DNA from 2 places in the Sphingomonas sp. SP1 genome. Region 1 is predicted to be linked to the other one. Evidence: predicted binding sites of a transcription regulator. Region 1 holds the regulator's gene; the other holds the start of a gene.
The links. The regulator LexA, encoded in region 1, represses DNA repair genes until DNA is damaged. The targets are predictions, from matches to a motif close to GTTCCNCNCTTGTTCT.
Positions count from the first base shown of each region.

Region 1 (4,210 bases):
AACGCCTCGCGCTGCGCGTCAATCTGGTCCTCGCTGCCGCCGCCGCAGGTGCGGCGGCGGGTGTCGCGTACACGGTGCTGACGGGAATGCAGGTGCCGACCGTTCGGAGCTGTATCGCGGCGTTGCTCGTACTGGCCGGGATCGCGCTTGGCCGGGAAGCGCTCAGCCTGCGGCTGATTGCGACCGGCGCAGTGATCGTCATGCTGATACGACCGGAGTCGCTTGCTGGACCAAGCTTTCAGCTCAGCTTCGCTGCCGTTACCAGCATCGTGACCCTCTACAGCCTGCCATGGTTCAAACGTCACTTCGAACGCCGCGACGAGGGCTGGGCGATCGGCGGAGCGCGCAGCTTTGGCGTCATGCTGCTCACTGGCCTGGCGGTGGAATTCGCGCTGCTTCCGTTTGCCTTGTATCACTTCCATAAAGCCGGCCTGTATGGCGTCCTGGCGAACCTGGTCGCCATTCCGATGACGACCTTCGTGATCATGCCGCTGAAGGCAGGGGCGCTGCTTCTCGACGGTGTGGGCCTGGGCGCACCCCTGTGGACCTTGACCGGCTGGGCGCTATCCTGGCTGCTGGCCCTGGCGCATGCCGTCGCTGGGGCGAAAGGGGCCGTTGCGCTTCTGCCCGCCATGCCGACCTGGGCCTTTGGGTGCATCGTTGCTGGTGGACTATGGCTGTGCTTGTGGAACAGCAAACCTCGCCTTTTTGGGGCGGTACCGATCATGATCGGCATCGCCGGCGCCGCTGCAGAGCCACGGCCGGACCTGCTCATCACTGGGGATGGCCGACACCTCGCAATCGTCGGCGAGGACGGCACCCCGTTCTTGCTAAGGGGTCGAGCAGGCGATTTCGTCCGTGACATGGTCGGTGAAAACAGCGGCTTCGATGGCGAGGCACTCGAACTGGCGGAAGCGCACGGCGCTCATTGTTCACGTGACGCCTGCATTGCGGACTTCAGCCGCGGCGGCCGAGTGTGGCGGGTTCTCGCCCTGAAATCGAACCAGCGCCTTGAATGGTCTGAACTTACCGCCGCCTGCGCGCGGAGCGACATCGTGGTCGCCGAACGGAGGCTGCCAAAGGGCTGCGCTCCCCGCTGGTTGAAACTCGACCGAGCCGCGCTGCGGGAGACCGGTGGGCTTGCCGTCACCTTGAGTAAGGATCCTGAGATCAGGACCGTTGCCGAGAGGGTCGGAGAGCATCCCTGGGGTCAGTTTGAGCGAACCAGGTTGCCTACGATGCCAGTGGCCGCGCGCCTCGATTATTCTTCCGACCAGACGGCAAGTTCGCTGCCGGCGGGATCGATGAAGTGAAAGCGCCGACCCCCGGGGAAGCTGAAGATCTCTCGCGCCACGGTGCCGCCGGCGGACACCACTGCCCGAAGCGCAGCTTCGAGATCGTGCACCCGGATGACCGGCAAGGGGGCAGATAGTGCCTCGTCGGTCATGCCGTTCAGGCCGACATCGACGTCACCTGTCGTGGTCGACGCATAATCGGGACCATAGCTGGTAAATGTCGAGCCGAACGCCCTGCTGTAAAAAACACGGGTGAGCTCATGGGCCGTAAGGCTCGGCAGCTCGATATAATTGATCCGCGCCATGGGGTCAGCCATACCACACGTCCGGTAAATGCCGTGGCAGATGGCCGGGAACAATCAGCATGGCGTCAATTCGTACGGTGTCGCATCCGTCCATATAGCGCGGAGCAAGCCGTTCAGCCGCAACGGCGACACGCTGCAAACGATGCCGGTCGAGCGCCCAGGCTGCTGCTTCCTCGGTCGCTCGCTGTTTGACTTCCACGAAAGCCAGGGTGCGGCCGCGGCGAACAATCAGGTCAACCTCTCCCCCGGCGACGCGCATCCGTTGCGCAAGAATAGTCCAGCCACGCATTCGAAACCACCAGGCGGCAAGAGCTTCCGCCCTTCGCCCGCGCTGTTCGGCCTGCTGCCGCCGCGGGCTCGGTTTCGCCGACGCGGTGGACAATTCAATAACGCCGAATCAGCCCGGCCAATCGGCCCTGGATAGCGACCCGTCGAGACTCGTAACGTTGCGGTTCGTAGGAACGGTTCGCCGGGTCCAGCCGGACCATCGCGCCTTCCCGGTGGAACGTCTTGAGTGTCGCCTCCTCTCCATCGATCAGAGCAACAACGATATCGCCTTCGCGCGCATCCTCGACCTTGCGGATGAGCGCATAATCACCGTTCAGGATACCCTCTTCGACCATCGAGTCACCGGATACCTCGAGTGCGTAATGCTCGCCCGGACCCAGTAAGGCAGCCGGGACCGCGAGCGCCTCCGTGCCTTGAAGCGCCTCGATCGGAGTACCCGCGGCAATCTTGCCGTGAAGCGGGATCTCGATTGTGTCGTTGGCAGCGGCAAGCGCCGGCCGAACGGAAGCCGCTGCGATCACGCCCTGATTTCCCGATGCGTCAGGCATGCGCAATACCTCGAGCGCCCGGGCGCGATTGGGAAGACGCCGGATGAACTGGCGCTCCTCCAACGCCGAGATCAGCCGGTGCACGCCGGACTTGGACTTCAGCTCGAGCGCTTCCCGCATCTCGTCGAAGCTTGGACTGACGCCCGTCGCACTGACGCGGTCGTTGATGAATTGCAGAAGCTCGCGCTGCTTGGCCGTGAGCATGATCGGGCTCCATCGTGAACAGACGGAGAACAACTACAGAACGTTCCCGGTTCCGTCAACAGCAGATGGACAGGAAGCGAGCGAGAAGATCGTGGCCACGTTCCGACGCAACGCTTTCCGGGTGGAACTGCACGCCGTGAACGGGCGCCTCACTGTGTCGTAAACCCTGAATTCCGGCCGCGTCCCAAGCATTCGCCTGTAGGGAAGCGGGAATCGTCGTCACCATCAGGCTGTTGTAACGGGCGGCTTTGAACGGGGAGGGGAGGCTCTCGAACAACCCGGTTCGGTCATGGTTTATCTCGACTGCCTTGCCGTGCACAGGGCGACCTTGATCCACTGTGCCACCGGCCGCCACCGCGATTGCCTGGTGGCCAAGACAGACCCCTAGAAGGGGGCGCCTCGCTGTAATGCAGGCCCGGGCGAGGGCTACTGAAACACCCGCTGATTCGGGACGGCCAGGGCCAGGCGACAGGACGAAACCGTCGACCGGTTGGCCCAGCGCGCGGTCAAGAGACAAAGCATCGGCCCGCGCGACTTCAACCTTGGCGCCGAGTGTCAGGAAATAGTCGGCCAGAGTGAACGTGAAGCTGTCGTTGTTGTCGACGACCAGCAGCAGCGGCACCCCAGCTAGCCGCCGGTTGTGAAGCGGGCGCGCGCGGCTTGGATTGCAGCGTCGTTGCGTTCGATGCCCAATTCCTTCTGAGCGGCGGAGAGGAACTGCAAGGCGAGTTCCTCTCCGGACGCCCGATTGAAATCGGTCTGGACCTGCGCGACGAGGGTCGGCTGCGTCGATGCGTCGCCCGGCGTGATCCGGTTGAGCTTGACCAGGAAATAGCCTTCATTGTTCGGGGCCGGCACCAGCCGCACCTTCCCCTGGGCAAGGCTGAAGAGCATTTGCAGCGGGGCCGGCACCTCGCCCTGCACTTGGGCAAGCTGAAGGCGACGGACCTTCAGCGGAGCCGGAGCCGGAGCGCCAGTAATTTGCGTTTCCCGCATCGCCTGAGCGATCGGCATGCCGGCTGAAACCTTCGTCACCACGCTATTGCCCGCGGCCCGGGCTCGGTCGAGCGCGCGCCTCGCAGCGAAGTCGGCCGCGACACGATCCCGGATCCGAGCCAGCGGCGCGGGTGCGGAGGGCGTGACGTCGCCGACCGCAAGCAGCGCGTACCCAGCGTCGTTGGGGAGGGTTTCCACAACCGGATCGTCGGAGGGCGACATCTGGAAACCGTCGCGCACTAACTGCGCGTATTCCGTCGGTAGTTTGAAGGACGGGTCAGCCGACGACTGGCCACCAGCGGTGATTGGCGGCGTCTGCGTCACCTGCAACCGATTGGCCTGCGCCACTTCGGCGAAGTTACGTCCGTCCGCGATCTGGTCCTCGATCCTGGTCACGAGGTCGGCCATCGCGTTCTTGCGCTTTTCCGCGGTCAGCTTCTCGACGATTTCGGCGCGCGCGGCCGCCAGCGTGCGACCGGCGGCCCGATTGACGCTTTCGACCTTGATGACGTCCCAGCCGGTGCTGGACTGGATCGGCCCGACAACGGCTCCCGCCGGCGCCCCGAACACCTGG
Region 1 is NZ_JBZFLC010000001.1:2,152,056-2,156,265, reverse strand. It holds gene AC4GYS_RS10900 (ComEC/Rec2 family competence protein) at 1-1,313, shown strand, start outside; gene AC4GYS_RS10895 (VOC family protein) at 1,262-1,612, opposite strand; gene AC4GYS_RS10890 (YraN family protein) at 1,605-1,982, opposite strand; gene lexA (transcriptional repressor LexA) at 1,984-2,640, opposite strand; gene AC4GYS_RS10880 (anthranilate synthase component II) at 2,696-3,256, opposite strand; gene AC4GYS_RS10875 (peptidylprolyl isomerase) at 3,268-4,210, opposite strand, start outside.

Region 2 (4,210 bases), 2.1 Mb from region 1:
AGCTGGCTGATGCGATCGATACCAAGGCGGGCAAGCAGCTCCAGCGATCGTTGATCGAGACGCAGCGCAGCGACCGGGAACGACGCAACGGCCTGGGCATGGGCGCCGGGGCGAACGATCTGGATCGCACCTGTCCCGAAGCGTGCCAGCGCCCAGGCCGCGCCGGCCGTGTCGGCGATCGCCACGCGCGCGGTGACACCATGGCGGGCGAGCAGGCGAACGAGGCGTCGGGCGAAGCGCTGTTCACCACCATGCAGGTGCGACACACCGGTCAGGTCGATGAACAGCCCGTCCGGATCCGAGATCGCCACCGTTGGGGCCCAGCGGCGCGCGAGCAATTCCGCCAGCGCCTTGAGATCGGCGGCATCGCCTTCCGGATCGGCAGCGCGCACCTCCAGCCCCGGCACCTGCGCGCGGGCCATGGTGAGCGCGATGCCGGGCATAAGGCCGAGCGCACGGGCAGCCGGGTTGACGGCCGCGATCTCCACCCGGGAACCGACCTTGTGGGTGGTGACAAGTGGCGGCTCGTCGGGCGGGACGAAGGCGGTGACGGCAGCCGTTTCATCCTCCCGGCAGATCCGCGCCACCACGCTGCCCAGGGTGCGGCCGGTCTGGAAGAAACGGCCTTTACCATAGGTGGGAGCGGTCGGTTGGCTCTTGCCGTGATTGTCCGGGTGCGGTCCCTCGCCCGGGAATTGCACCGAGGGCATCGCGGCGAGCTGGGCGATATTCGGCGGCGCGATATAGCCCGCCTCACCGCCATGACCGTCACGGGCGCTGCGCCTGGGTGATCGCCGTGTCTGGCGGGCCGTCATGTCTTCGCCGGGAAATTGCACGGACGGCATGGCCGCCACCCGTTGAATCGACAGCGGTCCGTGCCCTTCGGCGTCGCTCAGGACAGGCGGCGCTTCGTTGCGGTAACGATCGCGCCTGGCCCCGCTTCTCAGCGCGGCGCCGCGGTTGGTCTTGGCCGGCGCGTCCTCTCCGGGAAACTGAAGCGGCGGGATGAGGGCGCGCCGGGCAAGACCAGTTCCAGCCTCATCGGTTGGCATGGGGCGGAACGGATTGTCGACCACCTCGCTCTTGCGGGAATGTTCGGCGTGGGTCGGACGTTGATGCGCGGGCAACGATTCGACGGCCGTTGCCAGGTCCTGCCCGGCCCAGCCGCGCGTCCCCGGCTTGAACGGGTGTTCGGACGCTTCGGTTCGGCGCGACAATTCCCGCAAGGGCGCCGGCGGGGTGACCCGCTCTTCGGGAGGACGCGACAAGCCTTTGCGAAAGGGATGGTCGGCAGCGACACTGACCCGGCCGAGTTCGCGCTGCGGCGGGCGGCGATGCGGGGGTAGTGCCGCGATTGCAGCTTCGACTTCCTCGCGCGAGTCCGCCAGGCCACTTCCAGCCTCTGCTTTCGCCCAACGCGCGCCCGGGCGCCAACCGCCCTCCTTCGGCACGGAGCAATGGCTTGCCCGGTCGGCAGCCGCTTCGGCGCCGAGAGCGTGGAAAGCCGCGCGGCTGTCGGCTTCAGCCGACGGCGCGGAGCGACGTTCCATCCGCCGCAACCGGTCGATCGACCAGTCGGGCAGGTAGAGCGAGACGACCCGTTTCATCCGGAGCCTCCACGGTAAGTTCGAATTGATCTCCCCCGCGTTGGCGCACGCAGGCCAGCCGCCAGCAGGCCGGCCCAAGTCCATCCCATGGCACCGGCATCGAGGGCGCCGCCGACACCCGCCAGCGCGTCACGGCAGCCGACGGCATGCCCAGCGGATCATTGCCGCTGCGTCCGGGCTGCTTCAGCAGCAAGGCGACAGTGTTGCCGCCCTCTGCGGCAAGCTGGAGCCGGCGGGTGGACGCCATGGCGACCTTTCTGGCTTCCCCAATCACTGCGCCCAACCCACGATGGCGCAGCCCTTCTTCCATCAGCGCCAGCAGTTCAGCATCGTCGCGCGCTTCGGCATAAAGCACCCGTTTGGGATCGAGCCCGGCCTGGTAGAGCCCCGGTGCGAACAGGTCGCGGGAACGGACCGTCCACAAAATCGGGCCCTGCGTCCGGGCGGCAATGGAGGCCATGAACAGCGCGGCGGCGGCATCGTCGCCCCAGCCGCAACCCTCCCCCGCCACCTCGTGAAGAGCGTCGAGCCGTATGCCGCCATCCGCCAGCCGTTCGTCGAGCGGCGACAGGCCGAACGGCAACACCGGACGCGTGCGATGCTTGTCGCCTTCGATGGCGCGCAAACTCTCGCGGAGTTCGGATATGGTTGGCACGGCAATGGTCACGGCTCGACTCGGAACAGGGATCGTTCCTGTTTTGTTCCTGTCGGCCGAACGAGTCAATCGGCCGACTCAGGCGACGGCCCGCTTTTACCGCGACATTTCCAGCTAGTCCGTCAGCGTATTCAGGACTTCCTCGATCCGCTCCGTGCGGGCGCCGGCATCCGCGATCGCCTCCCGCAGCAGCCAGCGACCGTTCTTCTCCTCCAGTCCAGCGCGGGCGCCGTCGACAGCAGCCCCAGGGTGGGGAGTGAAAGCGATTGCCTCGGGACCGGCGTCGATCCGCTCGACCCCGGCGCTGCGGGCCAGGACGCGGATCCGCGCTGCGCCGAGCAATTGCCTGGCCTCGTCCGGCAACTCGCCGAAGCGATCGGTCAATTCCTGCTCCAACCCGGTCAAACCGGCCAGATCGCCGACCCGCGACAGCCGGCTGTAAAGCCCGAGCCGCAGATCCTCCTCCGGGATCCAGTCAGGCGACAGAATGCCGCTGGCACCAATCTTCAGCGTCGGGGTCCAGTCCTCCACCTTTTCGCCGCGCGCGGAACGCAGCGCCTGGCCCAGCAGATGCTGGTAAAGATCGACGCCGATCAGCTTCATGTGCCCCGACTGTTCGTCGCTCAGCAGGTCGCCGCCGCCCCGCATGTCGAGATCGCGCGCGCTGATCGCGAAGCCCGCGCCCAGACGGTCGAGCGCCTGCAGCGTGTTAAGTCGCGCCAAAGTGCGCGGCGCGATCCTGGTGTCGGGATCGGTCAGCAGCAGGATCTGTCCCCGCCTGGCGCCCCGCCCGACCCGGCCGCGAAGCTGGTGCAATTGGGCCAGTCCGAAGCGGTCGGCCTTCCACACCAGCATGGTGTTGGCGCGAGGCACGTCGAGCCCGGCCTCGATGATGTTGGTCGCCAGCAGTACATCGCCGTCGCCGGCGGCAAAGCGGACCATCACCTCGTCGATCTCCGCCGCCGGCAATTTGCCATGCGCCTGAAGCACCTCCAGTTCGGGCGCCAGCTTGGCGAGCCGTTCGGCCATCGGGGCCATGTCCTCGATCCGCGGAACGACCACGAAGCTTTGCCCGCCCCGGCCCCGCTCCCTCAGCAAGGCGGTACGGACCGTGGTCTCGTCGAAGCTGCCGAGCGTCGTGCGGATCGGCTGGCGGCGCGCCGGCGGCGTGGCAATGACGGAAACCTGCTGCAGGCCGACCAGCGCGTTCTGCAAGGTGCGCGGAATGGGCGTAGCGCTAAGCGTCAGCAGGTGCCCGGCCCCCAGGGCGCGCAGCTTGGCCTTGTCGGCTGCCCCGAACCTTTGCTCCTCATCGACGATGACCAGCGCAAGATCCTTGTAGGCCACCCCCTTGCCCGCCACCGCACCCGTGCCGACTGCAATCTGGATCGACCCGTCCTTCAGCCCGGCAAGCGTTTGCTTGCGTTCGGCCGCAGTGGTCAGGCGCGACAGGCCCGCCACCGTGATGCCAAGTTCCTCGAACCGCTGGCGGAAGCCTTCCAGATGCTGGCGGGCGAGCACGGTGGTTGGCGCGGCCAGCGCGACCTGACCGCCGCTCAGGGCGGCGATGGCTGCCGCCCGCAAGGCGACTTCCGTCTTGCCGTAACCGACATCTCCAACCACCAGCCGATCCATCGGCTTGCCGGACGCGAGGTCGTCGCGAACCGCATCGATCGCGCGCGCCTGATCCGCCGTCTCCGTGAACGGAAAGCCGGCCGCGAAGCGTTCGTACCCCGTTGGGTCCGGCACCAGCGCAAGCGCCGTTTCCTTCAATCGTTCGGCGGACAGGGCAACCAGCCCCCGGGCAGTTTCCGCGACAGAGGCGGCGATCTCCCCGCGCCGCTTTTCCCAGCTCGATCCGTCGAGCTTGTCGAGCGTCACGGCGTCCTCGTCCGCGCCATAGCGCCACAATCGGTTCGCTTCGGCGACCGGGACGAGGCGCCGCCCT
Region 2 is NZ_JBZFLC010000001.1:18,718-22,927, forward strand. It holds gene AC4GYS_RS00075 (DUF6504 family protein) at 1-1,607, opposite strand, end outside; gene AC4GYS_RS00080 (ImuA family protein) at 1,522-2,274, opposite strand; gene AC4GYS_RS00085 (helicase-related protein) at 2,377-4,210, opposite strand, start outside.
Region 2: AC4GYS_RS00080 (ImuA family protein) is a predicted target of LexA. The motif match lies at 2,297-2,312, and genes of this name have one in related genera.